Regions from separate parts of the Mangrovibacter phragmitis genome, predicted to be linked through region 1. Evidence: riboswitches for the same ligand, from Rfam matches in the RefSeq annotation. Region 1 holds a riboswitch; each other region holds the start of a gene.
What was found. Region 1 has a riboswitch for thiamine pyrophosphate ahead of thiM (hydroxyethylthiazole kinase). Riboswitches for the same ligand answer to the same signal wherever they lie in the genome.

Region 1 (10,146 bases):
ACGATTTGTTACCTTGGCGGGAGTGGTGGTTGTGTGTACCTTTATCCTGCTGCTACTTATCGTCTTCAGCTCACCTGATAGAGCAGTAGCATGGGGGCTGGCGATGATCTTTGGGGTTGCCATTATGTCCTTCGCACAGCCGCCGGTAATTTCCTATAAATCATGGCGTTACCGAAAAACTATCAAGGATTAACGGGTTCCATTTTCTGTTGTCAATAGGTCGAAAATCACTTTTGCTTTAACGCCATAACCGACAATCTTCATTGTTAGCTTAGGAGTGCTCATTGTGCTGACTTTGCGATAGTAATCGTGTGGAAGCCAGCGGAATAATCTCCAGGCTCCAGTTTTTCGAGCTAGTCCAGCAATGCTGTATAGACTGGCGCCAAGAGTAACACCATTATAGAGAGCCAGGCCCGTGTTAGGATTAAATCCCATGAACTGGGCCGTATGCATCGCGGAGTCAGCAATGATACCTTGCGAGGGTTTATGTCCTGCTGGCTGATCAAAGTTGAGCACTTCTTTCGTTAATCCGTTCATTCCATCGGCAATCAGAACTGCCCCAGCCAGCATACCAATCGGCCCCATAGTGGATAACATCATAAAGCCACCAAAGAGAACCACGCCTGATAGCACCACATTTACAGCGGATATAACATAACCGACGATTTTATTATTTTCCTTAACAAACTCGACCTTCGCGTAAAGCTGTGCGGCTCTGGTTCTTAACAGACGTTCTTGTTCGTGCAGATTATCCGTTTCGACACGCAGATTTTTGATGCATACGATGCATTCTTCATCTGTTTTAGCTCGCCGTGCTGCCTCGAACTCCTTTTCTACGACCTGTTTTATCTCTTCGATAAACTTGATACGTGTTAGGCCATCTTGCAAATAGAATGCTGACAGCCGGTTTGCTGTTTCGACGAGTTTCCGGGCTTCCAGATTCACCATTGTATCAGACCATGTTCTGTTCCAGCCCCTGTTGAGCAGCGCGATATCCATAAAGACTCCTTTCATGAATATGTCTGGTCATTTTACGTGCAATAAGGTCGAAGACAACAAAAAAAGATTTTATAAGAAACCACTTAAGTAAGACATGAACGAATAAAGTAGCTGCGGAGAGTGTACGGGTGGCACAGTAACTTTTGGTCTATTCTGCGTCTGTGTTCCTGAGATATGAGCGAGAAACGGACGGTTTGAAGGCGTTAGAAAAAAAACTCAGCCATAAACAGAGGGCCAGCGGATTAGATTAAGCTACATTTCAGACACAGCCCAACGCATTAAGGTTTTCTCAAAGCCAGTCAGTGGGAGCTGTTCTACTCTGTGAGATAGAGCCCGAAAGATGTTCTGATGGCAAAATAAGGTTCTTGAGCTGGGTCGAGATCTGAGTGGGTATTCCGTATTCGTCTAACGCAGTGAGTAGCGGGTCAAGGAACAGATTTTCAAGTTGCTCAAAAACCGTTATGCCGTAATAATGGATGGTTTCTTGTGCCATACAAACTGTCACTCATCCTGTCACACATGGCCCAAAAGGGCCGCTTTTACCGTTTACAAGACTTCCCGCTGGCATTACTATCCTGATCAGGGATTAATGAGGAGCATTAATCGCAAGCTTTTGATTTTGTTTTATTTGACTCGGGGTGCCCCATCATAGATGGGCTGAGAAATACCCGTATTACCTGATCTGGATAATGCCAGCGTAGGGAAGTCAGATACCTGTCCGGTATCGCTTCTTCACGCCGGACAGGAGCCTGAAATGCAACCTGACCTGCTGTGCGGCAATCAAGCCGCCACCGTTTTACAACACTTCCGTACTCACCGCCCACTGGTCCATTGCCTGACCAATGACGTGGTACAAACCTTTACTGCCAATACCTTGCTTGCTTTGCGTGCGTCCCCCGCGATGGTGCCGGACGAGCAGGAAGCCGCACAATTCGCGGCCCTGGCAGATGCCTTACTGATTAATGTTGGCACACTCACCACACCGCGAGCTGCAGGCATGATGGCAGCGATTCATGCAGCCAATAACGCGGGTAAACCCTGGGCGCTGGATCCGGTTGCGGTGGGTGCGTTGCAGTTGCGTACCACATTTGCCCATCAGGCATGCGAATTACGCCCGGCAGCGATACGGGGCAATGCCTCCGAAATTATGGCGCTGGCAGGTAGCGGTACAGGCGGGCGCGGAGTGGATTCGTTGCAGCCAGCAGAGCAGGCAATAGATGCCGCCGTGCGTCTTGCCCGGAGTTCCGGGGCTGTTGTCGCGGTGACAGGTGAGGTGGATTATGTCACCGATGGTGAACGCACTCTGGCTGTCCCCGGAGGCGATGTGTTGATGACGTATGTTGTGGGCACCGGGTGTGCGCTTTCTGCTGTGGTTGCCGCCAGTTGCGCGTTACCGGGTGACAGGCTGGTGAATGTCGCTGGCGCGTGCCGGATTATGTCTTGTGCCGGGGAGCTCGCTGTTGCAGCAAGCCGGGGCCCGGGCAGTTTTGTTCCTGCCATGCTGGATGCCTTGTGGAACCTCAATGAAGGGGCTCTGGCATGAGAAGAGTTAATGCACTGACAATCGCCGGAACGGACCCCAGTGGTGGGGCAGGCATCCAGGCCGATTTAAAAACCTTTTCTGCGCTGGGAGCTTACGGGTGTTCGGTTATCACTGCGCTGGTGGCGCAAAATACACGCGGCGTGCAGTCGGTCTACCGCATTGAGCCGGATTTTGTCGCCGCACAACTGGATTCAGTGCTTAGCGATGTGCGTATCGACTCCACGAAAATTGGCATGCTGGCAGAGACTGACATTGTGGAGGCGGTTGCAGAGCAACTGCGGCGCTATCAGAACCACAACGTCGTTCTCGATACGGTGATGCTGGCCAAAAGTGGCGACCCGCTTCTTTCAGCCTCTGCCGTTGATACACTGCGTAAAAAATTGCTGCCGCAGGTGGCGCTTATCACCCCAAACCTGCCAGAAGCCGCAGCACTGTTAGATGCGCCATCTGCGCAAACTGAAGGTGAAATGAAAGCGCAGGGGCAGGCGCTACTGGCAATGGGGTGCGGCGCAGTGCTCATGAAAGGGGGGCATTTGAATGATGTTGAAAGCCCGGACTGGCTCTTTACCCGTGATGGTGAATGGCGTTTTACTGCACCGCGCGTGCAGACTAAAAACACCCATGGCACAGGCTGCACACTCTCTGCCGCCCTTGCAGCGTTACGCCCACGGCATAGTACCTGGGCAGATACGGTGCAGCAGGCTAAAAACTGGCTCTCCGCTGCGCTGGCGCAAGCGGATACTCTGGAAGTAGGGCACGGGATTGGGCCGGTTCACCATTTTCATGAGTGGTGGTAGCCGTATATATCTGTCATGTTGCAACTTGCAGGTGCGTTAGCTGCACCTCACCCCGGTAGATACTTAATATAAGCTGCCGGGGGTACTGCCTTGCAACCTTCCTGCAATTCGCATTATTTAGGGTATACTGGCAGGAAACCCCGGCCAGAGAAAAACAGAGATGGAACAAGCGCATACCCGGTTAATTGCCCACCTTAATGAACGGATTGCCGCGCCCGATAACACGCCGCTGTACCTTAAATTTGCCGAAACGGTCAAAAACGCGGTGCGCAGTGGCCTGCTGGAGCACGGAAATATCCTGCCGGGTGAGCGTGACCTGAGCCAGTTAACCGGGGTGTCGCGAATCACAGTACGCAAAGCGATGCAGGCGCTGGAAGAAGAGGGCGTGGTGACCCGTGCTCGTGGTTATGGTACGCAAATCAATAATATATTTGAATATTCCCTGAAAGAGGCGCGCGGTTTTTCTCAGCAGGTGGTGTTGCGTGGTAAGAAACCGAATACTCTGTGGGTCAATAAGCGGGTGGTGAAATGCCCGGAAGAGGTAGCCAGCCAGTTGTCGGTTGCGCCGCAAAGCGATGTTTTTTTGCTTAAGCGTATTCGCTATGTTGATGAAGATGCTGTCTCAATTGAGGAGTCCTGGGTGCCGGCGGGGTTAATCCATGACCCCGATGCGATTGGTATTTCGTTGTATGACTATTTTCGCAGCCAGAATATTTTCCCTCAGCGCACCCGCTCACGCGTCAGCGCCCGCATGCCGGACAGCGAATTTCAGGAACATATCAGTATGGATGACAAAATACCGGTGCTGGTGATTAAGCAAGTGGCGCTTGACCAGCAACACCGGCCGGTTGAGTACAGCATCAGCTACTGCCGCAGCGATCTATACGTTTTTGTGTGCGAGGAGTAACTCCTCACGCGTCGGAGCGCAGTCCCCGCCACGATGGCTGACAACCCAGGCGGCCACTGCGTTGCCAAGCCTGACTGAATCAGCCAGAGACCAACCCGCGGCAAGGCCCGCCAGCGTTCCTCCGGCATGGCTGTCGCCTGCGCCGATAGTATCCACAACAGTCGCCTGAAATGCCGGGACATAACCTGATTCAGTACCGTCATACCAGGTGGCTCCCTCTTTGTCATGGCGAACAATCAATGCACTGGCAAACCGTTGCTGCCATACCTCTCCCAATTGTTCCTCTGCCACGCCCAGCCGCCCGGCGGCAATCTGCGCCTCCTGGCGGTTCAGAGACACCACGGGGCGGCAGGCCATAATCCGTGCCATCAGCGCATCAGAGATATCAGCAAGACGCGGGCCGAAATCAATAAACGCGGTTACCTCCGGCAACCCCTCCAGCCAGTTCGTCAACAGTTCACCGCACGGCGATACCAACTGATAGCCGGAAAGATAGACGAGGCTGCCTGGGGGCACATCGAGTTTAGCCAGCCACGCTGGTTGCCACTGGTTTTCTACGCCACTGAAGGACATAAATGTACGTTCGCCGTCCGGCTCAACAAGTGCCAGGCACCAACCGTTATCACCCGTTTCAGCGTCTACCACGCTATGAAGACTCTGCTTTGCCATTGCGTTGCGAATGATATCGGCCCACACGCCGTGCCCCACGGGCAGGGCGTTTTGCGCGGCAATACCCAGCCGTTTCAGGGCGATGGCGATATTCAGTGCACAGCCACCAATATTAACCCCTTGCTGTTTTAGCTCAATATCGCAACCGCTCCACGGCAAAGCCCAGGCGTCTGCAATCACGTCAATCACGGCCGCGCCCAGTACCGTGAGCGGTCGAATGGCGCGTAATGTTTCAATCTGGTGGGCAAAACCTGAATTCATACATCCTCCCTTTGCTCCCGATAGCGCAACAGTGCATCGCAGTACCTGGTGAAATTGGGCTGATTAACGGCGTCGAGTTCTGATTTGAAGGATGGGTTAATCGCCTGGACCCCGTGCAACGCGCCGCAAATGGCGGTTGCCATTGCCCCAATGGTGTCTGTATCGCCGCCCAGGTTGGCGCATAAAATTGCACAGCGGTTCGGGTCGGTACCGGCCAGCTCCACCATCGCAATGGCGGCCGGAACGGATTCGATGGTGCTGGTACCGGCACCAACTAACTGATAAACCTGCTCGCTGGCGGATTCTGTGCCGTCTGCTTCGCGGACGGTTTTGAGTGCCAGTTCCAGGCGGGCCGCCAGTGATGGGCTGAAAGTAGTTGGTTTGGCTTCCTGCGCATAACGGGCGATACCGGGCAGGGCATCAACAATGCTTTGCCAACGCTCGCCGTCAATCGCGCGGGAAATCGCCCAGGCAACTACCACTGCACCGGCAATCGCCAGGTCAGATTTATGCGTTGGGCTGGAGGCCAGCGCCACCTGGTCAACAAACTGTGCCAGATGGGTGGCCGGTAACAGGCAACCCAATGGTGAAGCGCGCATTGCTGCGCCGTTGGTCACACCGTTGTTCTCCAGTTCGCTCACCGGTTTTCCGTCACGAATGGCGTTAAGTGCAATTTTAGAGGTTGGGCCTAATACATTTTTGTTAAAGGCGTCGAAGGATTCTGCCCAGCGCAAAATATGCTTGCCGATGACATCGGCATTGATTTGCCCGTCACATTCGATAATGGCATCAGCCAGGCAAAGCGCCATGGAGGTGTCGTCAGTAAACTCAGCCTGGTTAAAATAGCAGGCGGCATTGTTCTCTGCGGGGCCCGGTAAAAAACGGTCTATCCAGCCAAAGTGCGCTTTAACGCGCTTTCTTGGCCACAGCTCAGACGGCATACCCATCGCATCCCCTAACGCCTGCCCATAAAGAGCACCGAGAACACGTTCATGTTTCATTTCACTTCCCCTTGTGTCAGCGCGTTATCGCCATCAACCACCTCAATTGCGGTGATCTCTTTATCCGATTCGCGGAAAAACAGCATAAATAGTAAGGCTATTATGGCAATCATGACGCCGCCAAATGTCCACATCCCGGCCCAGTTGAAGGTTTGCCCATTTACTGGCGGATTCAGGGCGAACATTTTCTCCATCATCACACCACCCAGGCGGTAACCCAGCAGGCTGCCAAAGCCCTGGCAACACAGCGTAATCAAACCCTGTGCGGCAGTGCGCATATGTACCGGCGATTTTTTGTCCACATAGATGTATGCCGTTACGTAGTAGAAGTCATAACTCACACCGTGTAACAAAATGCCAAGGAACAGCAGGGCGTAGGTAAAATAGTGTTCTGCACCACCGTAGACAAAGAAACCATAGCGAATAGCCGCAGTGATAAGGCCCAACAGTAAGACCTTCTTAATACCAAAGCGTTTGATGAAGAATGGCAGCGCCAGCATAAAGAAGATTTCTGAGAACTGGCCGAGCGTCATCCAGCCAGTGGCGTTTTTCATGCCTGCTTCTGTGAGATAACCGTTGGCGAAGATGTAGTAAAACGCCAGCGGCATTGCGAACAGGAATGAGCAGAAGAAGAACACCAGAAAGTTTTTGTCACGCAGAAGAATCAGTGCATCCAGCCCGAGCATGACTTTGAAATCCAGCTTGCCGGTACTCTTTGGCGGTGTATTCGGCAGGAATAAGGCAAAAACTCCGAGCAATGCGGAGCTTCCCGCTGTCATCAGTAGGGGAATATTGGTATCTGAAATGTCGCTATAGCCCAGCATCTGGGGCAGAAAACCGCACGCCAGTCCGGAGGCTATCCAACCAATGGTGCCCATCACCCGGATACGTGGAAAGTTGGCCTCAACGTCATCCACGTTGGCAAAAGCGATACTGTTGGTCAGTGCGATGGTGGGCATATAAGTCAGGGAATAGGCCAGCAGCAACGGGAAGAAGTGACTGAACTGGGTTTGCTGTGCAGCGAAGTACATCAGTACAGCACCGGCAAACATCAATACTGCCAGCACTTTCTGTGCTGCGAAGAAGCGGTCGGTCAGTGAGCCAACCAGGATAGGCGAGAGGATTGCAGCAATAGCAGTACAGGCATATGACCAGCCAATTTCACCAGCAGTAAAGCCGCTTTTACTGAGCCACAACCACAACGGCACAAACCACGCGCCCCAGATAAACCATTCAACAAACATCATGAATGACAGTTGGACTTTCGTTTTCATTGTTTAATCCTTCATGTCAGGTAAGGTACTCCTTTAAAATACCATTCAATAATACCTTTAAAATACCTTTGTGGTGATTACTTGATCAATGTAACAGTTTTGCTGTACACCAACCGGCCCTGACGGGGGGGTGTAAAGTGTGTTGCTACCGTGGAAACACAGTGCCAACGGGTATGACACCCGGCGGGTTTCGCGGAAGGGGATAACTGGTATTAATCGTAAATAATAGTGTTAATACCCCTGGTAAAAACGATTTTTCCCTGAAAGTCTGAACCCCGATACTGTCTTCCTTTTTCAGAGGAAGAAAATGAAAAATCTCGATTTATTAATGAATGGTATGTACACCTTCAATGATGAGTGGGAAGGGAAACAGCGGCTGAATGTGGTCGCCCACGGGTGTCTGGTGGGCAAAACAGGTAGCATGGTGGTGGCAGGTTTTCAGAATGGCAGATTTGGCGATGATGTACGCCATGTTTCCGCAGAGGAACTGAGCCTGCTGCTCAAAACACGCTATCCGCTGTACCAAAATGCCATCATTCGTACACTAACCTGCTATTCGGGTGATGGGGGAAATGATGCCTTTGGCGCACAATTGTGCCGTAAAACCGGGCTGCCAGTGCAGAGTTTCATCGGCCCGATGACCGGGAATTTTACGCCAGAAAAAATAACAGAACTCTGTTCGGAGGCCTTGCGTTTTGGCATTTATGACAAGCTCACCGCACTTTTTGCCGAGAAACGCGAGTTTCAGGTCAACAGCCGTAATCCCTATTCATTTTTCAGCCGTAACTACTTTTCTTTTCGCCATCAGCCAGTGACATTTTCTCCCTGAAACCAGGGCTAACAGCAAGTTACTGGATGTCATTTTTACACAAGGGGCTTCACCAAAAATCTGCTACGGTTATATTTCTCAGTGAATAATAGCCGGGCTCAGGCTGCTACCCGGAGTTTATGCGAACTCTGCGCGGTAAACTCCGGTGAGCCTGATAGCTTCAGGGCATTATTCGCTGGCAAACAGAGGCAAATAATGGAGTGTATGATGACCGATATTATTCAGTTTCTTGGAAAAGACGCCGATAGCCTGTTGCAACACCGTTGTATGACAATTTCCGCCGAACAGCTCTACCTGCCCGGGCCTGATTATGTGGACCGGGTTATGGTGGACAACAACCGCTCACCTGCTGTACTGCGTAACATGCAGACTCTCTATAACACAGGCCGCCTGGCTGGTACCGGGTACTTGTCGATACTGCCGGTTGACCAGGGGATTGAACATTCTGCTGGTGCATCATTTGCCGCCAATCCTCTCTATTTTGACCCGAAAAACATTGTTGAACTGGCGATTGAAGCGGGTTGTAACTGCGTAGCTTCGACTTATGGCGTGCTGGCTGCGGTTTCCCGCCGTTATGCCCACCGTATTCCGTTTCTGATGAAACTGAACCATAACGAAACCCTGAGCTACCCAACGACTTATGACCAGACTCTGTATGCCAGCGTAGAGCAGGCATTTAACCTGGGGGCTGTTGCGGTAGGCGCTACGATTTACTTTGGTTCAGAAGAGTCCCGCCGCCAGATAGAGGAGATCTCAGCGGCATTCGAACGGGCACATGAACTGGGGATGGTAACAGTGCTGTGGGCGTATTTGCGTAACCCTGCTTTCAAAAAAGATGGTGTGGATTACCATGCCAGCGCCGACCTTACCGGCCAGGCAAACCACATCGCAGCGACGATTGGCGCCGACATTGTTAAGCAGAAAATGGCAGAAAATAATGGCGGCTATAAAGCTGTTAACTTCGGTTACACCGACGAGCGTGTCTACAGCAAACTCACTACGGAAAACCCCATAGACCTGGTGCGTTACCAACTGGCAAATTGTTATATGGGCCGTGCCGGGTTAATTAACTCAGGGGGTGCAGCAGGTGGAGAAACAGACTTAGCTGATGCTGTGCGTACTGCCGTGATTAACAAACGCGCTGGTGGCATGGGGCTGATCCTTGGGCGCAAGGCGTTCAAAAAATCTATGGCAGACGGGGTAAAACTGATTAATGCCGTACAGGATGTTTACCTCAGTAAACAGGTCACTATCGCCTGAGTTGCTCACACGCAAAAACGGAACAGGTGATATTGTTGAAAGCGCCCCGGTAAGATACCGGGGCGGGAGGGTGTTATTTCAGTAACGGGCAGTCCGGAGGCAGGCGGCAGAAAACAGCGCCCGGCTTTACAACCAGTGAGAACTGGTTGCCACTAATGGGCTCACCATCCAGGTTGAATGTCATAGTGTGTTCAGCCCGAATCTCAAACCAACTGCCACTGGCCTCTATCATGTGTTCTTCATCTTCACTGCGCGCCAGGGTACTGAGTAGCGTGGGAACTAAAGACTCTCCGGTAAAAATACGCAGGTTAAGCATTCCATCGTTAATCAACGCACCGGGGCAAAGCAACTGCCCACCCCCGGCCTGGCGGCCATTGCCTATCCCCACAATCAGGGCGTCCCCTTCCCAGATAAAATCACCACTACGAATTTCACAATGGTCCGGAGACAGTTTATCCAGCCGCAGGATCCCATGGATCAGGTAGGACACGCCGCCAAACGTAGCTTTCATGGTTTCCGGAGTATCATTAGTCACTTTGGTACCAAACCCGCCAGATGCCATATTAATAAAGCAGCGACCACGGTTCACCTGGACAAGATCTATCT
Region 2 (10,146 bases), 2.3 Mb from region 1:
GAATCTGCTCCATGCGGGACAAGAAAATCTCTTTTCTGGTCTGACGGCGCTTACTGCTGAATTCACTGTCGGCGAAGGTGAGCTGATGACTCATGATGAACCCTTTTTCATGGCTCCAGATGACAAACATGATCTCATATCAGGGACTTGTTCGCACCTTCCTTAATATCTTCCTCGGACCGTCGCTTAATGATAATTTTTTCTGGCATTGTTCACTCCATGAATTAATGTTTACGCTTTATGACAAAAGCCGGACCATCATCTGTCTCCCTCTGACTGTGCCCCGTTTCCTTCATTCATTAACATTACTCAACAGCACAGGCATGTTGTTCGCCGGGTGACTAATCATTTATCACCGAACAAATTGCACGAAATTCCCGTGCATTAAACCACCAGGGAAAAAATATAAACTATCATGAGAAACGTGACTTTTAGCACAACCATATACAACATCAGGTAAAAAGCAGAATTATCACCCAGGAAATTCCTTAATACCTTTCATCAATCAAGCGTTCTTCTGAGACAAAAAGTTGACATGGCGTTTTATATCGGTTACCACTTAATGCATTCGATTACGGAGGTTTGATCACATGACACGTTTCGCTCGTCTACTAGTTCTACTACTTCTCGCAGATACTGTGCGCGGTAGACTGGTGGGCGCTGCTTAAGGTTAATCAAGCCCCATAAGAAACTAAACCCGCGCCAATGCGCGGGTTTTTTTATATCCGGCGTAATGGCGAAATAAATCAGACAGGATGGAATCAATGAACCAGCAAGTCGTTATTTTCGATACAACTTTACGTGACGGTGAACAGGCGTTACAGGCCAGTCTGAGTGTAAAAGAAAAGCTGCAAATCGCCTTCGCTCTGGAGCGTATGGGCATCGATGTAATGGAAGTTGGTTTTCCCGTTTCTTCACCGGGTGATTTTGAGTCAGTTCAGACCATTGCCCGTAGCATCAAAAACAGCAGAGTATGTGGTTTGGCTCGCTGTGTTGAAAAAGATATTGATGTTGCGGCAGAAGCGCTGAAAGTGGCAGAGGCCTTCCGTATTCACACGTTCATTGCCACTTCGCCAATGCATATCGCTACCAAGCTGCGCAGCACTCTGGATGAAGTGATTGAACGCGCGGTATATATGGTCAAACGGGCGCGTAATTATACCGATGACGTGGAATTTTCTTGTGAAGATGCCGGACGCACCCCAATTGACGACCTGGCGCGCGTTGTAGAAGCGGCTATCAACGCCGGAGCCCGCACGATTAATATTCCTGATACCGTTGGCTACACGCTGCCCCATGAATTCGGCAATATCATCAGTTCACTGTACGAGCGCGTACCAAATATTGATAAAGCGATTATTTCCGTACATACCCATGACGACCTGGGCCTGGCCGTAGGTAATGCAATGGCCGCTGTCCATGCGGGAGCCCGTCAGGTTGAAGGCACCATTAATGGTATTGGTGAACGTGCCGGTAACTGTGCGCTGGAAGAAGTCATTATGGCTATCAAAGTACGCCAAAAAATGCTCGACCTGCACACCAACATTAACCATCAGGAAATCTGGCGTACCAGCCAGACCGTCAGCCAGCTGTGTAACATGCCAGTTCCAGCGAATAAAGCAGTGGTTGGCGCAAATGCTTTCGCGCACTCTTCCGGCATCCACCAGGATGGTGTATTGAAGAACCGCGAAAACTACGAAATCATGACGCCAGAATCCATTGGCCTGAACCAAATCCAGTTAAACCTGACTTCACGCTCAGGGCGTGCGGCAGTAAAACACCGCATGGAAGAAATGGGTTACAAGGAAACAGATTACAACCTGGATAACCTGTACTCCGCCTTCCTGAAACTGGCAGATAAAAAAGGCCAGGTATTTGATTACGACCTGGAGGCGCTGGCATTTATCAATAAACAACAAGAAGAGCCCGAACACTTCCGTCTGGATTACTTTAGTGTCCAGTCTGGCTCCAGTGTGATGGCTACCGCTTCGGTCAAATTATTTTGTGGTGAAGAAGAAAAAGCAGAAGCCGCGACAGGTAACGGTCCGGTCGATGCCGTCTACCAGGCAATCAACCGCATTTCTGAATACGACATTGAACTGGTGAAATATCAGTTAAGTGCCAAAGGTCAGGGTAAAGACGCGCTGGGCCAGGTAGATATTGTCGTTAACCATAATGGCCGTCGTTTCCACGGTGTGGGCCTCGCGACAGATATTGTCGAATCTTCTGCCAAAGCGATGGTTCATGTGCTGAACAGCATCTGGCGCGCCGGTGAAGTCGAAAAAGAATTGCAACGCAAAGCACAAAATAAAGAACACAACCAGGAAACCATGTGACATGTCAAAGAATCATCATATTGCAGTTTTACCCGGAGATGGTATTGGCCCTGAGGTCATGGCTCAGGCAATGAAGGTACTGGAAGCTGTCCGCCATCGTTTTGATTTACAGATTACCACCAGTGAATATGATGTCGGCGGCGCGGCGATTGACCGCCACGGCACCCCGCTCCCTACAGCAACAATTGAAGGTTGCGAACAGGCTGATGCTGTTTTATTTGGTTCAGTTGGTGGGCCGAAATGGGAACATCTGCCCCCTGCGGAACAACCTGAACGTGGCGCATTATTGCCCTTACGTAAACACTTCAAATTATTCAGCAACCTGCGTCCGGCTAAATTATACGCCGGGCTGGAAAGTTTTTGTCCGCTGCGTGAAGACATTGCGCAAAAAGGCTTTGATATCCTGTGTGTGCGTGAACTAACTGGCGGCATCTACTTTGGTCAGCCAAAAGGCCGTGAAGGTAGCGGTGTTCATGAAAAAGCATTTGATACCGAAGTGTATTATCGCTTTGAAATTGAGCGCATTGCCCGTATTGCTTTTGAATCTGCACGCAAACGCCGCGGTATTGTCACCTCTATTGATAAGGCTAACGTGCTGCAAACCTCAGTTATGTGGCGTGAAATCGTGACTGAAATTGCACAGTCTTACCCGGATGTGAAGCTGTCGCATATGTATATCGATAACGCCACCATGCAGTTAATCAAAGACCCGGCACAATTCGATGTATTGCTGTGCTCAAACCTGTTTGGCGACATTCTGTCTGACGAGTGTGCCATGATAACCGGGTCTATGGGTATGCTGCCTTCCGCCAGTCTGAATGAAGAAGGATTTGGTTTATACGAACCCGCAGGGGGTTCTGCGCCTGACATCGCTGGCAAAAATATCGCCAACCCAATTGCTCAGATCCTCTCGTTGTCATTACTGCTCCGCTACAGCCTGGATGCAAATGATGCAGCAACAGCAATTGAAAATGCGGTCAATCGTGTTCTGGAAGAAGGTTTCCGCACAGCAGACCTGGCACGGGATACTATTGCGCTGGGTACCGATGAAATGGGCGATAAAATTGCCCACTATGTAGCCCAGGGGGTGTAATCATGGCAAAAACGTTATATCAAAAGTTATTCGATGCACACATCGTTTACGAAGCCCAGGGTGAAACCCCATTACTGTATATTGACCGTCACCTGGTGCATGAAGTCACGTCACCACAAGCTTTTGATGGTCTGCGCGCCCATGGGCGCCAGGTGCGCCAGCCGGGTAAGACATTTGCCACGATGGATCACAACGTCTCCACTCAAACTAAAGACATCAACGCCAGTGGCGAAATGGCCCGCATTCAGATGCAGGAGTTGATGAAAAACTGTAAAGAGTTTGGCGTGGAACTGTACGACCTGAATCATGCATTCCAGGGGATTGTCCATGTTATGGGCCCAGAGCAAGGGATTACACTGCCCGGGATGACGATTGTTTGCGGCGATTCCCACACAGCTACCCACGGCGCATTTGGTGCACTGGCGTTTGGTATTGGTACCTCAGAAGTTGAGCATGTTCTGGCGACACAAACGCTGAAACAAGGCCGCGCCAAAACCATGAAAATTGAAGTAACCGGCCAGGCGGCTCCAGGTATTACCGCGAAAGATATTGTTCTGGCGATTATTGGCAAAACTGGCAGTGCTGGTGGCACCGGTCACGTTGTTGAATTTTGCGGCGCAGCCATCGAAGCCTTAAGCATGGAAGGCCGTATGACACTGTGTAACATGGCGATTGAAATGGGTGCCAAAGCCGGGCTGGTTGCGCCGGATGACACCACCTTCAATTATGTTAAAGGCCGCCAGTTTGCTCCCACAGAAAAAGACTGGGATGCCGCAGTAGCCTGGTGGCGCACCCTGAAAACCGACGACGGTGCGCAATTTGACACCATAGTGACCCTGGATGCAGCGGAAATCGCACCTCAGGTTACCTGGGGTACCAACCCAGGTCAGGTCATTTCTATTACCGATAACATCCCGGCGCCAGAAAGCTTTTCTGACCCGGTCGAGCGAGCGTCTGCCGAAAAAGCGCTGGCTTATATGGGGCTGAAGTCTGGCATACCTCTGACTGAAGTCGCTATTGATAAAGTCTTTATCGGCTCATGCACTAATTCACGTATCGAAGACCTGCGCGCTGCCGCAGCAGTTGCACAAGGCCATAAAGTGGCTCCGGGTGTGGTTGCCATGGTTGTGCCAGGCTCTGGCCCGGTTAAAGCGCAGGCTGAAGCCGAAGGTCTGGACAAAATCTTCCTTGAAGCCGGTTTTGAATGGCGCTTACCTGGCTGCTCAATGTGCCTGGCAATGAACAATGACCGCCTGAATCCCGGCGAACGTTGTGCATCCACCAGTAACCGTAACTTTGAAGGTCGCCAGGGACGCGGTGGGCGTACTCACCTGGTTAGCCCGGCAATGGCTGCAGCGGCAGCCATTACCGGTCACTTTGCTGATATCCGCACACTGAAATAAGGGGAAAACCATGGCTGAGAAATTTGTTTGTCACACAGGCATTGTGGTCCCGTTAGACGCGGCAAATGTCGATACCGACGCAATTATTCCCAAACAATTTTTGCAGAAGGTAACCCGCACCGGCTTTGGTGCACACCTGTTTAATGACTGGCGTTTTCTGGATGATAAAGGTCAGGAGCCCAACCCGGACTTTGTGCTGAACAAACCGGTTTATAAGGGCGCGTCTATTCTGCTGGCTCGTGAGAACTTTGGTTGCGGTTCGTCCCGTGAACATGCGCCCTGGGCACTGACCGATTACGGCTTCAAAGTTGTTATTGCCCCGAGCTTCGCCGATATCTTTTATGGCAACTCATTCAACAACCAACTGTTGCCCGTTGCCCTGAGTGAGCAGGATGTCGATACCCTGTTCACCATGGTGCAGGAAAACCCGGGCATGACATTCACAGTGGATTTGGAAGCGCAAACTGTTCAGGCGGGTGATAAAACCTGGTCATTCAGCATTGATGGTTTCCGCCGTCATTGCATGCTGAACGGGCTGGACAGCATTGGCCTGACGTTACAGCATGAAGATGCTATCGCGGCTTACGAAACTAACCAGCCTGCGTTTATGCGTTAAGCCTTACAGGTTATAAACAGTAATACAGGCAATGGCTCCTGATGGTTGATGGTGCCATTGCCTGCCTGTAACCCGGCACAACCGCTCACACATCTTTTACCCGGCAGGTCAGTCCCAGGGCCAGAATACTCAACACCAGAATACCCCAGTAGACACTCCCGTGGCCAAACTGCTGCGCCAGTGAACCCTGTAATACCCCTGCGAGGATCACACCGGTAGAAATACTGTTAGTGAACAGGGTAGTGGCGGACCCCGCTTTCCCGGGCATCAGATCCTGAAACCAGAGCATACCGATACCTGCCACAATCCCGATAAAAATCGCGTTAAACAGTTGCAATACAATCAAAGCATTACGTGTAGGGAACAGCAATAACCCGCCATAGAATACCACCCCGGCAGCAACAGCGAGCACCATCATCCGGCGTTTACCAATACGCTTTACAACCATGCCAGCAAGGATCATTGCCGGTATTTCAAGACCCGCCGCCGTCCCCATTAATGCACCAGCCAGTGCTTCGGGCAACCCAAGAACACTGGTTATCCATAACGGCATGTCAATGATATACATCGTGTTGCAGGTCCACATCAGCATAGAAGCTATAAATAACCGCCGCACATTGGGGTTTTTCCAGCCACTGACGGCCGCAACGGCCTGGTTCTCCGGGCCAAATACCCGGGGGACAGAAGGCAGGCAAAATGTCACCAGTAATGCTCCAACAACAAAAATACCCGCGGCAGATAAAAACATGGTGGTAAAACCAAATTTCAACGCCAGCATAAATGACAACGGCGGTCCTATCACCCAGGCCAGTGAAAGCTGGGCACGCATAATAGAACTAAACATCACCACTTCTCTGGCTGAGTTATCCGCGTATTCGCGCGCCAGAGCAAAAATTTGTGGCATGGTGGTATTGGCCAGCGCGGCAAGAAAGACACCAAGGGTTATCAGCGTGAGGTAATGGCGATTGAAGGCGAAAACCAGACTGTTGGCGACGGCCATCAGACAACAGAAAATAATGAGTTTACGGCGATCGCCCGTCCGGTCTGAACGTTTTGCCAGAATCATGCTGACCGCAATACCTGCCACAGCATTGACTGTGTAAAACAGGCCGACCCAGAATGAGGTCACCCCTACTTCTTTGCTCAGAAACAAGCTCAGTGTGGGTGCCTGCAGCGCGCCTGCCACCCCCAGCATGAACGCGACAGCCATAAACGCCAGTAATACCGAGTTTAAATGCCTTCCCTGCGTAATCAGCCAATGCATCTCATAGGTCCTTTTATTATTTCCTGTGAACAAAACGCCCATAGCCGGGTAGATTTTAAACGAAAAAAACCAGCAGCACGATTGCCGCTGGTTGGTTAAAAGCACCAATACTCAGTCACACTTGATGAGAACGATGATGTCTGTGCCAAACACAAGGATACGAACACTGCCACTGCATGAGTTCATCAAGCATCTGCACACGCTGTTGAGGGTCAAGGCAGGCCAGCCATGAACCAGAAACACGCCGTGTTGCAGTAAAAAAAGCCAAATAAAACTGCTCTGCAAAGGAACGCTTCATAAGTCACCTCGCTTTCATCACGAAACAGTATTGGCGTAATATAGGGAAAGATAAATTGATGAGTTTTCGTCCGGAGTTCCTCTTTTATGGCATCAACACGCTTGCAGCAGCAGTTCATCCGGTTATGGCAATGTTGTGACGGCCAGCCTCAGTCCACAACGCTGCATGATCTTTCCACCCTGCTCAATTGCTCGCGGCGCCATATGCGTACTCTGCTCAATGCCATGCAGGCAAAAGGCTGGCTGACATGGGAAGCAGAGGCCGGGCGCGGCAAACGTTCACAGCTGGCATTTATCTATACGGGTTTATCTCTTCAGCAACAGCGGGCGGAAGACTTACTGGAGCAGGACAGGGTTGACCAACTGGTACAAATCGTTGGCGATAAAGATGAAGTCAAAAAGATGTTGCTCTCACACCTGGGGCGCAGCTTCCGCCAGGGGCGCCATATTCTGCGGGTTCTTTATTATCGCCCACTGCTGAATTTATTACCCGGCACACCACTGCGCCGTTCCGAAACTCATATTGTGCGGCAAATATTCAATGGGCTGACGCGAATAAATGAGGAAAATGGGGAACTGGAAGCAGACATTGCTCACCACTGGCAGCAATTATCACCTTGCCACTGGCGCTTTTTTTTACGTCCCGGAGTACATTTTCACCACGGGCGTGAACTCGAAATGGCCGATGTACTGTATTCACTGAACCGGGTTAACCAGCAACCTTTGTATGAGCATATTGCCCGTATATCCTCGCCGACCAACTGGACGCTGGATATCATACTTCACGAGCCTGATAACTGGCTGCCCTGGTTGATGGCGGGGGTTTCCGCGATGATTTTGCCCCGGGAATGGGAGTCATTGCCGCATTTCGCCACCCATCCAACCGGAACAGGGCCTTATTCTGTTACACGCAATAATACCAGCCAGCTCAGTATTCAGGCATTTGATGACTACTTTGGCTTCCGCGCGCTGATTGATGAAGTCAATATTTGGGTGTTGCCCGAAATCGGTGAAGACATGAGCTGTGGTGTATTTCTCGAAGATGGCAGCCAGAGTGAAAAAGCCGAAGAAAGCCGCCTGGAAGAAGGCTGCTATTACCTGTTGTTTGACCAGCGCTCAAAACATGGCGCAAACCCGCATGTAAGAGCATGGCTGAGCCAGGTACTTTCACCCGTAAATATTCTGGCTGACAGCGGCCCTCAATATCATCGCCTGTGGTTTCCAGCCTGGGGTTTACTGCCCCGCTGGCACCACACTCCAGCCAGCACGGAGTGTGGCAAACCAGAAGGCCTGACCAGCCTTACGCTCACATTTTATGCCGACCACATAGAACACCGCACACTGAGCGACATTATCAGTAAACGCCTGGCACAACACGGCATCCACCTGGTGATACAGGAAATCAGCTATAACGACTGGTTTAATGGCGATGTGCACAGCGATATTTGGCTTAACAGCGCCAATTTCACACTGCCGCTGGATTACTCGGTCTTTGCTCATCTGTACGAAATTCCCCTGCTGAGCAAAGGGTTGGGTATCGCCATGAAAGAAGCCCACCAGCAATGGCGCACAGGCGAGCTGAATGCGGCCCGGTGGGCACGCCAGTGTGTCGAACAACAACATATACTGCCACTGATTCACCACTGGCTCACTATTCAGGGGCAGCGCAGCATGCGGGGGTTGCGGATGAATACGCTGGGGTGGTTCGACTTCAAATCCGCCTGGTTTGCGCCACCAGAAAACTAACCCAACATGTTCTTTAATAATGCCAGGCAAATCATTACAATGAGCCGTTCTCAACGGGGTGCCCTGGATACCAGGCGCTGAGATAATACCCGTCGAACCTGATCCGGATAACGCCGGCGAAGGGATTTGAGGCCGTTCTCAAAATCCTTTGCCACCCTTTTTCAGGAGTGCAAAGTGTTAAAAAAATTACTGGCTCTACTGGTACTGGCCGCTGCGCCTGTCCTCGCTAAACCTACTCTCACCGTTTATACCTACGACTCATTTTCTGCTGACTGGGGCCCTGGCCCGGCAATCAAGAAAGCCTTTGAAGCACAATGTGGTTGCGATTTGAAATATGTTGCGCTGGAAGACGGCGTATCACTGCTCAACCGCGTGCGTATGGAAGGGAAAAAAAGCAAAGCAGACATTGTCCTGGGTCTTGATAATAACCTGATAACTGCCGCCCGTCGCACCGGGCTGTTTGCCAAAGCAGATATCACCCTGCCACCGTTGGCCTTACCTGGCGGCTGGTCAGACGATACATTTATCCCTTTTGATTATGGTTATTTTGCATTTGTCTACGACAAGAACAAACTGCACAACCCACCACACAGCCTGAAAGAACTGGTTGAAAGCCCACAGCAGTGGAAAGTGATTTATGAAGACCCACGAACCAGTACACCTGGCCTGGGGCTGTTGCTGTGGATGCAAAAGGTCTACGGCGACAAGGCACCGGAAGCCTGGCAAAAACTGGCTAAAAAGACAGTGACAGTAACCAAAGGCTGGAGTGAAGCTTATGGGCTATTCCTCAAGGGTGAGAGCGACCTGGTTCTGAGTTACACCACATCACCTGCGTATCACATTATTGAAGAGAAAAAAGATAATTATGCGGCCGCAGGTTTCAGCGAAGGGCAGTATATGCAGGTGGAAGTCGCTGCCCGCCTTGCCAACAGTCCGCACCCGGAACTGGCGAAGCAGTTTATGCAGTTTATGGTTTCTGATGCGTTCCAAAAAACAATCCCCACTGGCAACTGGATGTATCCGGTAAGCCATGTAGCGGTTCCGGAAGCCTTTAATCAACTGGTTAAACCCACCACCAGCCTGGTGTTTACGCCTGAACAGGTAGAACAAAACCGGGCAGCATGGATTAGCCAATGGCAGCAAGCCGTCAGCCATTAATTCCGGGCTGGTTATGGCCCGGCCTGATAGCCGCCGGAGCGATTTGCATTGTCGCTCTGGCGGCTTTTGGCGCTTTATGGCTACATGCGCCACAGACAGACTACAGCGCACTGCTACACGACCCATGGTTGTGGCATGTGGTGAGGTTTTCGTTCTTCCAGGCTTCTTTGTCTGCCTTGCTGTCTGTTCTCCCTGCAATATTACTGGCGCGAGCACTCTACCGTCGTCGTTTC
Region 3 (10,146 bases), 2.8 Mb from region 1:
CGACACGGTGGCTCAGGCGCAGGTAAATGCCTATGCGTTGATGAAACCCATTCACTGGGAAGGCAGCTTTAGCCGCTCAGACATAGGTTACCGCGCCATTGAGCGTGAACAAAACTAAGCACTGCAAAACGTACAGGCCACCTTCGGGTGGCTTTTTTTTTGCCAGACGGGCTGGAAGGTTGAATCACTACAACCAGTGCTAGAATGTATCGGCTTTGGGTTGCCAGCTACAGAAGTCACTATTGGCGACAAGCAGTAGTTGGGTGCCTTCTGGCGCAGAGAGCCAGGCAACACTCACCGGCTTCGCAGAACGCCGCTGACGGTCCTGAATATAGGACAGGAAAAAAGAATCAAACTCAGGACGTGAAACGTGGCCTTCACAAGTTGTGATGCTTTCATTCTGGTTCCAATGCCCCTGATGCAATACGACTTTACCGGTACGTAATGCATCACTGGTTTTGCGGATACGGGTAGCATTGTACTGCTCAAGCGCTATTTGTTCGTTAGAGAGCTGCTGCTTCATGCCATTTACTTCACGTTGCATGAAACTAAGCGCACCATTGGCGTCAAAGCGCACGGTGATCGTTTGTGGTGCATCGCCTTCAGTTTTCAGTACCATGGAGACCAGTTTATCTCCCTGCCAGCGATAGTCATTTACTGCTGTATTGCCATTGTGCCATGGACTAAAAACACTCAACAGATGAACAGAGCCATTCTCACTATCTTTACGCCAGATACGCACGGCACCGCCTTCATCGATATAACCACTGGCGGTAAACGGCGGTAAAGCATGTCTATGGGAACTGCATCCCACCAGCACACCTCCCGCTAACAATAAGCAGGACAGCCGCCAGAATGACAAAAGGGGCGTTACCGCCCCTCTGATAAAACTGTTCACTGGAGGAGTACGATTATTTAACCGCGTCTTTCAGTGCTTTGCCGGATACAAACGCAGGAACGTTTGCAGCTGCGATTTTGATTTCTTTACCCGTTTGCGGGTTGCGGCCAGTGCGCTCAGCACGGTGGTTCACTTTGAAGGTACCGAAACCAACCAGTTGTACAGTATCGCCTTCTTTCAGAGACTCAGTAATCGCAGCCAGAGTGGATTCCAGAGCAGCTTTCGCTTGTACTTTTGACAGTTCAGCCTTGTCCGCAATTACATCAATCAGTTGAGTCTTGTTCATAAGTTATCCTTACAATGTGTTTATCGCTTGCTAAGCATCGAGTGCGATGGAAATGCCTGTTAAGCACTCTCCTGCATACACGCACCGATAGCCACTTTTTTTCGCCCCACAAATGTAGACCAGACAAGGGGCTGATGGGAAGCCTCCAGGTGCGACAAATCAGACACTGGGAGGGGTTTTCTTGTCTTATTGCTGAAAATTTATACCGATATTGCTAATACCCGCTTCCCGGAGGTCTGTACGCAACCCTTTGATCAGATCAACATCGCGTTCTTCGCAATCTGCCAACAGGCGAAAAATCTCCCATTGGATGTCCCATTCTTGTTCAACTGCAGGGTTATCTTTTAACTCTTCATCGGTCATTTCCCGACCAGACTGAGTCATTTCTAACATGCACACTGATGTGATAGAGGTTTTGCTTACCTCGATAGCTTTCTCGAGGGTTTCGCCTCCCAGCAGAGCATGTAACAAATCACTTAACGCCACACAGGCATCTATTGCCGGATAAACGCCGTAGATGTCAAAATCATCCGCAGATGGAATCGCGTCTTCAAACTTCTCCAGTTGAGAGTCGAAGTTAACCTTCGCGTCTTTTACCGTCAATGTCTCCCAGACCAAATCCAGAATCCGCCGATACAGTTGCCCGTTACCAAACTCAGTTTGCTGGCAAAACATGGCATAATTGGGGTACATCCGCTCACACAGGCAGGCCATAAAAGTAACATGCTGCCAGCTCTGGAGTTTTTCCAGACGCAGGTGAATTGGGTTTTGTAACATAGTGAAGTCTCAACAGTCGATATTGGGCGCAGTTTACTCTACCTGGCGCATTTTTTCTTGCCAGCGTATAAATGCCGGGCGACGGGATGCGACAGCATCAGCCCAGCGTGTCGGTTCAGGCAGGCGGTAACCTCGTGTACAGCGTTGTACCCACGCAAGCGCGGTGTCCGGGTGAACCCTGTGCCCAGGAGAAATAAACAAAGGCAGGCAGCGCAGCTTACTGCGCCACACCCAGCCCAAAGAGCGCTCTGAGGACAGCAACGGTGCAACTCCGTCATGCACCAGCCGCTCGCTGTCTGATGTGCCATACAGGCGCTTTTTCGCCACGCCAATTGTTGGGGTATCGACCAGTAAACCAAAATGGCTGGCGACACCGAACTGGCGTGGATGAGCAATCCCCTGCCCATCGACAAAAAGTAAATCAGGTTGCCGGGATAACTTCTCCCACGCAGCCAGTAGCGCCGGGCATTCGCGAAAAGAGAGGTAACCAGGGATATACGGGAATTCCGTTGGAATACGGGCAACCTGGTATTCTACCAGCGTTAAACCGGGCCAGGAGAGCAGAACCAGTGCGGCACGGGTCACAGTACCCTGTTGTTCAAACCCAACATCAGCACCACCAATGAGCTGCGGTTCAGCAGGCACGCCGCAGTCTTCGGTTATCACCTGAGAGGCCAGCTGCTGTTGTTGCGCCCTGAGCGCCGCCAGGTCCATTACTTATGCCACTGAACAGAAAGCCGGTGTACAGCGTCAACAAACGCGCCTGCATGCTCTGGCGGGACATCCTGGTGAATACCGTGCCCAAGATTGAACACATGGCCTTCTCCATGACCAAACCCGGCCAGGATAGAGGCTACTTCCTCTTCGATACGAGCCGGGGGCGCATACAGCATCGATGGGTCCATATTACCTTGTAATGCTACTTTATGCCCCACCCGGCGCCGGGCATCCGCAATATCCGTTGTCCAGTCTATGCCCAGGGCATCGCACCCAGTTTCGGCCATCGCTTCCAGCCACTGCCCACCGCCTTTGGTAAACAATGTCACAGGCACACGGCGCCCTTCGTGTTCACGAATCAGTCCGGCAACAATTTGCTGCATATAATTCAGGGAAAACGCCTGATAATCTCGCCCACTCAGTACACCACCCCAGGTATCAAAAATCATCACAGATTGCGCACCGGCCCGAATTTGAGCATTGAGGTAGAGCGTCACGCTTTCTGCCAGTTTGCCCAGCAGCGTATGTAAGGTCTGAGGCTCGGCAAACAGCATTTTTTTGATAACCGTAAAAGCTTTGCTGCTGCCACCTTCAACCATGTAAGTCGCCAGCGTCCACGGGCTACCAGAGAACCCGATCAGCGGTACCTGCCCGGCCAGTTCACGGCGGATAGTGCGCACTGCATTCATGACATAGCCCAGTTCCATTTCCGGATCAGGAACCGGTAATTTTTCCACGTCGGCCTTGCTGCGCACGGGTAACGTGAAGCGTGGTCCTTCCCCTGCTTCAAAATAGAGCCCCAGCCCCATCGCATCCGGAATGGTCAAAATATCGGAGAACAGAATTGCGGCATCCAGAGCGTAACGGCGCAGGGGTTGCAATGTTACCTCACAGGCAAGTTCAGCATTCCTGCACAGCGCCATAAAATCCCCTGCTGGTGCGCGAGTCGCTTTATATTCCGGTAAATACCGGCCCGCCTGGCGCATCATCCAGACAGGGGTAACATCAACCGGCTGGCGTAACAGGGCTCGCAAATAACGATCATTTTTCAGGTCAGTCATGGGGTTCCTTCTGTGCGCTGATTCACCCGCAGTCAGGGTAGAGAAAACAATAGAAATAGGGTGCTGAGTGTACCATGTTATTCATACTCAGCCCGACATAAGGCAACAGTATCTTCTATTAACCGCCGTGCGATAGTCCCCGGAGGTGGGAGCAGAGGAAGCTGGTCATAGCGATACCAGTTAGCATCAAGTAGCTCTGACGGGTCGATTTTGATATCACCACTGTGGTAATCCGCCATGTATGCCATCATCAACGATTGTGGGAAAGGCCAGGGCTGAGAACTGATATAACGCAAATTTTTCACGCGAATGCTGCTTTCTTCCATAACTTCACGGGCTACAGCCTGCTCGAGCGTTTCTCCTACCTCCACGAAACCCGCCAGTACGGTGTAGACTCCGTTTTTGTGCCGGTTATGGCGTGCCAGCAAAATATGGTCATCGCGGCGAATCGCCACGATAATGCAGGGCGCAATTTGCGGGTAATAACGCTCGTGGCAGTGGCTGCACAACATCGCCCATTCAGTTTTGCTGGGGTACATTTCTGCGCCACAATAGCCACAATACTTGTGAGAACGGTAAAACTCAGCCAGTTGGACACCCCGGCCGGCTAACTGAAACAGCCCACTTTCTTTGTCGAGAAGTTGCCTGACAGAAGCCATTCCTGTAGGGAAGTTATGTTGAACCAGCCAGACTGGAAGGGAATCCCATAAACCAATTTGCATTGCCGGTAAACCATCCAACTGGTACTGCTCCGCACGCCCGCAGGGTAACTCCCCTTGCGGCAGCCATAATTTTTGCTCATGGCTGACAACCCACCAGCCTTCATCGGTTTTTTCTACAATGTATTTCATATTTTCTTGCACAACCTCTGTGTCACTGGCATGTTGGTTTACATAATAGCTACATTCAGATGGTTCAGAGTTTTATCTGATACTCAAAATAATTCGAGTTGCAGGCAAGCACTGCTTAGGTACCTGCAAATTGAAGCATGACGAGTATATAACTCATGGAGATGCTCAAACATGCTAAACCAACTGGAAGATCTGACAGCCCGTGTTGGTGGTAGTAATACATTAGTTGACAGTTGGCTGAATACCCGCAGGCAACTGCTGATTGCTTATTACCGGTTAGTCGGGCTCAAGCCTAAAAAAAGCGCCCATTCCGCCATTGATGAAAAAGCGCTGGACGATTTTTGCCAGGGTCTGGTGGACTACCTCTCAGCATGCCACTTTAGTCTTTATGAGCGCATCATTCGAGAGGTGGAAGGGACCAGTACCGCAAAATCTGTCGCACAGCTCTATCCCCGGTTAGAAGCCAATACGCAGTCTATTATGCATTTTTACGATACCAGTCTGGAAACCGCCATTGATCACGATAACTGGCAGGAGTTTCAGCAGGCTTTATCCGGGATAGGTGAAGCACTTGAAGCGCGTTTTACCCTTGAAGACAAGCTGCTTATCCAGCTGTGTAAAAACGATTTACAGAATACCGAACCGGACAACGCCACATCCCGCCCTGCTTGAGTTTTATTCTGTGAACGAGTAAGTTAGTCCTAATACATTATCGCGAAAGCGATGTTTTTCTTGTCGGAGTGCCCAGTGTGAAAACACGGGCTGAGACCGTTAATTCGGGATCCGCGGAACCTGATCAGGTTAAGACCTGCGAAGGGAACAAGAGTACTCTCCCTGCATTACGCTTATTTTCTGGCGTTATTGCGTCTTTGCTACTCCTGTCCGTCGTTCTGACAAGCCACTTCCTGACCAACAAACTGGAATGCGCTATGTCCGTACAAAAAACACCAACCCGCCGTGAGCAACGCGATGCTGCTCAGCAATTTATCAATACTCTGGAAGGCTCTGCTTTCCCTGCATCAAAACGGGTATATCTGGCTGGCAGCCGCCCGGATATTCAGGTGCCCATGCGTGAAATACAAATGAGCCCAACCGTGACTGGCGGTACACGGGAAAACCCTGAACTAACGCCAAATGACCCAATACCGGTTTATGACACTTCCGGTCCTTATGGCGACCCGGACAAGTCAATTGATGTACTTCAGGGACTGCCCAAATGCCGCCAGCCCTGGATTGATGCCCGCGAAGATACCCAGCAACTGCGCAACAGTTCATCGTCCTGGACGCTGGCACGCCAGGAAGACGAAGGGCTGGAAGAATTACGTTTCAAGGGCGTTCAGCCGCCACGCAGGGCCATAAAAGGGCATTGCGTTACACAATTACACTACGCCCGTAAAGGAATTATCACCCCGGAGATGGAGTTTATTGCACTGCGGGAAAATATGGGCCGCGAACGGATTCGCGATAGCGTGTTACGCCACCAGCACCCGGGGCACAGCTTTGGCGCCCATCTCCCTGAAAATATCACCCCCGAGTTTGTTCGTGATGAAGTCGCTGCCGGACGTGCAATTATTCCGGCAAACATTAACCACCCCGAATCTGAACCGATGATTATTGGTCGTAACTTTCTGGTTAAAGTAAATGCCAATATCGGTAACTCGGCGGTCAGTTCTTCCATTGAAGAAGAAGTGGAAAAACTGGTGTGGTCAACACGCTGGGGTGCCGACACAGTAATGGACTTATCAACGGGCCGCTATATTCATGAAACCCGTGAGTGGATCCTGCGCAACAGCCCGGTTCCCATTGGTACTGTTCCAATTTATCAGGCGCTGGAAAAGGTCAATGGTATTGCGGAAGACCTGACCTGGCCGCTATTCCGTGACACATTACTTGAACAGGCTGAGCAAGGCGTGGACTACTTCACTATCCATGCCGGAGTACTGTTACGTTATGTGCCAATGACCGCAGACCGCCTCACCGGGATTGTTTCTCGTGGTGGTTCGATTATGGCTAAATGGTGCCTCTCCCATCATCAGGAAAACTTCCTGTATCAGCATTTCCGTGAGATTTGTGAAATCTGTGCAGCCTATGACGTTGCTCTTTCTTTGGGTGATGGCCTGCGTCCCGGCTCCATTCAGGATGCGAACGATGAGGCACAATTCTCAGAATTACATACGCTTGGCGAACTGACCAAAATCGCCTGGGAATATGACGTGCAGGTGATGATTGAAGGTCCCGGGCATGTGCCGATGCAGATGATTCAGCGCAATATGACAGAAGAGCTGGAGCACTGCCATGAAGCACCGTTTTATACCCTTGGTCCACTGACCACGGATATCGCACCGGGTTATGATCACTTCACATCAGGGATTGGCGCAGCCATGATTGGCTGGTTCGGCTGTGCCATGCTGTGTTATGTCACACCAAAAGAGCACCTTGGGCTTCCCAATAAAGAAGACGTAAAACAAGGGCTTATTACCTATAAAATTGCCGCTCATGCTGCCGACCTTGCCAAAGGTCATCCTGGTGCGCAGATTCGTGATAACGCTATGTCCAAAGCCCGTTTTGAGTTCCGTTGGGAAGACCAGTTCAACCTGGCCCTCGACCCGTTCACCGCACGAGCTTACCACGATGAAACCCTGCCTCAGGAATCTGGCAAAGTGGCGCACTTCTGTTCTATGTGCGGGCCAAAATTTTGTTCCATGAAAATCACCCAGGATGTGCGTGATTACGCGGCAAAACAACGCGCGGAAGGCATGGAAAACATGGCGCAGGATTTCCGCGCACGCGGCGGAGAGATTTATCTTCGCAAGGAGCAGGCATGATTTACCAACCTGATTTCCCACCTGTACCGGTCAGGTTGGGGTTATACCCCGTTGTTGACAGCATTACCTGGCTGGAACGCCTGCTGGCTCTGGGGGTGAAAACGCTCCAGATTCGTATCAAAGATAAGCCTGAGAATGAAGTTGAGCAGGATATTATCCAGGCTATTCATCTTGGACAGCGCTATGAAGCCCGGCTGTTTATCAACGATTACTGGCGGCTGGCCATTAAGCACCGGGCCTGGGGAGTACATCTGGGCCAGGAAGACCTGGATACCGCAAACCTGGGCGCAATTTGTGATGCACGGTTACGCCTGGGCGTTTCCACTCATGATGACGCTGAAATCGACCGGGCACTGTCTGTGCGCCCCTCTTACATTGCTCTGGGGCATATTTTCCCCACACAAACCAAGCAAATGCCTTCCGAGCCACAAGGCCTGCAACAACTGGCTTCTCACGTTCACCGCCTACAAGGTTACCCAACAGTAGCAATAGGTGGAATAAGCCTGGCGCGGGCACCTGAGGTACTGGCTACCGGGGTGGGCAGCATTGCCGTGGTAAGCGCCATTACACAGGCGCAAGACTGGCAGGCTGCAACCAGAGCATTACTTAATTTAGCGGGGAATGGCGATGAATGATCAGGATTTCATGCGTTACAGCCGCCATTTACTGCTGGATGAAGTGGGCCTCGACGGTCAGCAGGCTCTGAGCAAGTCTTGTGTCGCAATTGTTGGATTAGGCGGACTGGGCTCACCAGCCGCTCATTACCTGGCAGGAGCCGGGGTAGGCCAGTTAATTCTTGCTGACGGCGATGTCGTTCATATCAGTAACCTGCATCGCCAGACACTGTACACACAGCAGGATCTTGGCCGCATTAAGGCACATGTGGCCGTTGAAAAACTGGCTCAGGTCAACCCGTCTGTCACGCTAACCTCCATCGACCAGTACCTTACACCGGAGATGCTAACCAGTGTGCTGGCTGATGCCGACCTGGTGCTTGATTGCAGTGACAATATGCCAACCCGCCAGGCAATCAATGCAGCCTGTGTGGCACTGAACAAGCCATTTATCACCGCCAGTGCCGTTGGGTTTGGCGGGCAAATGATGGTGCTGTCTCCACCATGGCAACAGGGTTGTTACCGTTGTTTATGGCCTGACGAGCTCGAGCCAGAGCGAAACTGCCGTACTGCTGGTGTACTGGGACCTGTTGTTGGGTTACTGGGTGTCAGCCAGGCGCTGGAAGCACTGAAGTGGCTGGCAGGAGTCACCAACCAGGCCGGGACTCTGTCACTGTTTGATGCCAAAACCAATCTTTGGCGTACCATCCGGCTTCAGCCATCGCCTCACTGCCCGGTGTGTGGAGGGCAACATGCAAATTCAGTTTAATGACCATCCAGTAAATTGCGCTGAAAACACCACGGTTGTGCAGTTATTGTCCATTTTCAACCAGTTAAAGCCAGGCACTGCACTGGCGCTTAACCAGACAATCCTGCCACGCGAAAACTGGGATACCCACATTCTACAGCCAGGCGATGACCTGTTGCTGTTTGAAGTCATTGCCGGAGGCTGACATGTTACGTATTGCTGATAAAACGTTTGATTCTCACCTGCTTACGGGTACTGGGAAATTTGCTTCACCAATGTTAATGCAACAGGCCATTATCGCCAGTGGTACCCAACTGGTCACACTGGCGCTAAAGCGGGTTGATTTCCGCCAGCACCGGGACGATTTACTGCAACCGCTCCAGGCTGCTGGCGTGCAACTATTACCCAACACATCGGGAGCCAAAACGGCAGATGAAGCGGTCTTTGCCGCACAGCTTGCGCGTGAAGCACTAGGTACCAACTGGGTGAAACTGGAAATTCACCCGGACAGCCGTTACCTGATGCCAGACCCCATCGCCACACTCCAGGCCGCCCGCTTACTGGTTAAAGATGGCTTTATCGTGCTGCCTTACTGTGGCGCAGACCCGGTCTTATGCCGCCATCTGGAAGAGGCTGGTTGTGCTGCCGTTATGCCTTTGGGCGCGCCGATTGGTTCTAATCGCGGGTTACAAACCCAGGCGATGCTGGAAATCATTATTGAGCAGGCTGGCGTTCCGGTGATTGTTGATGCCGGGATCGGTACGCCCGGGCATGCCACTGCCGCGCTTGAGTTGGGGGCCGATGGCGTATTAGTTAACACCGCTATCGCTACAGCAGGCGACCCGGTCAGAATGGCACAGGCTTTCCGGCTGGCCGTCGAGGCCGGAGTACTGGCAGCCAGTGCCGGGTATGGGGAACAACGGATGACCGCCAGCGCTTCCAGCCCACTGACGGCATTTCTGAATGCCAGTGCGGAGGTGAACGGATGAGCCATTTTAGTGATTACTGGCGCACTCTGGACTGGGATGACATTGCACTTAGCATCAACAGTAAGACCAAAGATGATGTGCAGAGAGCATTATGCCGGGAAAAACGCGGGCCGGAAGATATGATGGCACTGCTGTCTCCTGCCGCCGCAGAATACCTGGAGCCAATGGCCGGAATGGCTCAACGTTTAACCCGCCAGCGCTTTGGTAATACGGTTAACTTTTATGTTCCGTTATACCTGTCAAATTTATGTGCAAACGATTGTACTTATTGTGGTTTCTCAATGAGTAATCACATTAAGCGTAAGACGCTCGATGGCGAGGAAATCGAACGTGAATGTGAAGCCATACGCCAGCTTGGGTTTGAAAATCTGTTACTGGTG

Region 2: linked by a shared signal. The riboswitch ahead of thiB (thiamine ABC transporter substrate binding subunit) and the one ahead of thiM (hydroxyethylthiazole kinase) in region 1 are both predicted to bind thiamine pyrophosphate.
Region 3: linked by a shared signal. The riboswitch ahead of thiC (phosphomethylpyrimidine synthase ThiC) and the one ahead of thiM (hydroxyethylthiazole kinase) in region 1 are both predicted to bind thiamine pyrophosphate.

What each region holds. Positions count from the first base shown of each region.
Region 1 is NZ_CP134782.1:2,424,497-2,434,642, reverse strand. Features, by position in the region: gene MPHASIOC01_RS11790 (hypothetical protein) at 1-193, shown strand, start outside; gene MPHASIOC01_RS11785 (DUF4225 domain-containing protein) at 190-999, opposite strand; TPP riboswitch at 1,624-1,720, shown strand; gene thiM (hydroxyethylthiazole kinase) at 1,754-2,542, shown strand; gene thiD (bifunctional hydroxymethylpyrimidine kinase/phosphomethylpyrimidine kinase) at 2,539-3,339, shown strand; gene MPHASIOC01_RS11770 (GntR family transcriptional regulator) at 3,500-4,246, shown strand; gene MPHASIOC01_RS11765 (PfkB family carbohydrate kinase) at 4,220-5,176, opposite strand; gene MPHASIOC01_RS11760 (ADP-ribosylglycohydrolase family protein) at 5,173-6,177, opposite strand; gene MPHASIOC01_RS11755 (nucleoside permease) at 6,174-7,451, opposite strand; gene MPHASIOC01_RS11750 (hypothetical protein) at 7,759-8,280, shown strand; gene fbaB (class I fructose-bisphosphate aldolase) at 8,488-9,540, shown strand; gene yegS (lipid kinase YegS) at 9,614-10,146, opposite strand, start outside.
Region 2 is NZ_CP134782.1:4,710,628-4,720,773, forward strand. Features, by position in the region: gene MPHASIOC01_RS22735 (IS5-like element IS5 family transposase) at 1-94, opposite strand, end outside; gene leuA (2-isopropylmalate synthase) at 765-2,336, shown strand; gene leuB (3-isopropylmalate dehydrogenase) at 2,338-3,429, shown strand; gene leuC (3-isopropylmalate dehydratase large subunit) at 3,432-4,832, shown strand; gene leuD (3-isopropylmalate dehydratase small subunit) at 4,843-5,448, shown strand; gene MPHASIOC01_RS22760 (MFS transporter) at 5,534-6,712, opposite strand; gene sgrT (glucose uptake inhibitor SgrT) at 6,828-7,010, opposite strand; gene sgrR (HTH-type transcriptional regulator SgrR) at 7,097-8,755, shown strand; TPP riboswitch at 8,800-8,898, shown strand; gene thiB (thiamine ABC transporter substrate binding subunit) at 8,930-9,913, shown strand; gene thiP (thiamine/thiamine pyrophosphate ABC transporter permease ThiP) at 9,889-10,146, shown strand, end outside.
Region 3 is NZ_CP134782.1:5,409,527-5,419,672, forward strand. Features, by position in the region: gene purD (phosphoribosylamine--glycine ligase) at 1-118, shown strand, start outside; gene MPHASIOC01_RS25925 (DUF1481 domain-containing protein) at 200-898, opposite strand; gene hupA (nucleoid-associated protein HU-alpha) at 912-1,184, opposite strand; gene MPHASIOC01_RS25935 (YjaG family protein) at 1,371-1,961, opposite strand; gene nfi (deoxyribonuclease V) at 1,995-2,675, opposite strand; gene hemE (uroporphyrinogen decarboxylase) at 2,675-3,739, opposite strand; gene nudC (NAD(+) diphosphatase) at 3,817-4,590, opposite strand; gene MPHASIOC01_RS25955 (Rsd/AlgQ family anti-sigma factor) at 4,762-5,262, shown strand; TPP riboswitch at 5,317-5,426, shown strand; gene thiC (phosphomethylpyrimidine synthase ThiC) at 5,520-7,415, shown strand; gene thiE (thiamine phosphate synthase) at 7,415-8,050, shown strand; gene MPHASIOC01_RS25970 (HesA/MoeB/ThiF family protein) at 8,043-8,798, shown strand; gene thiS (sulfur carrier protein ThiS) at 8,782-8,982, shown strand; gene MPHASIOC01_RS25980 (thiazole synthase) at 8,984-9,766, shown strand; gene thiH (2-iminoacetate synthase ThiH) at 9,763-10,146, shown strand, end outside.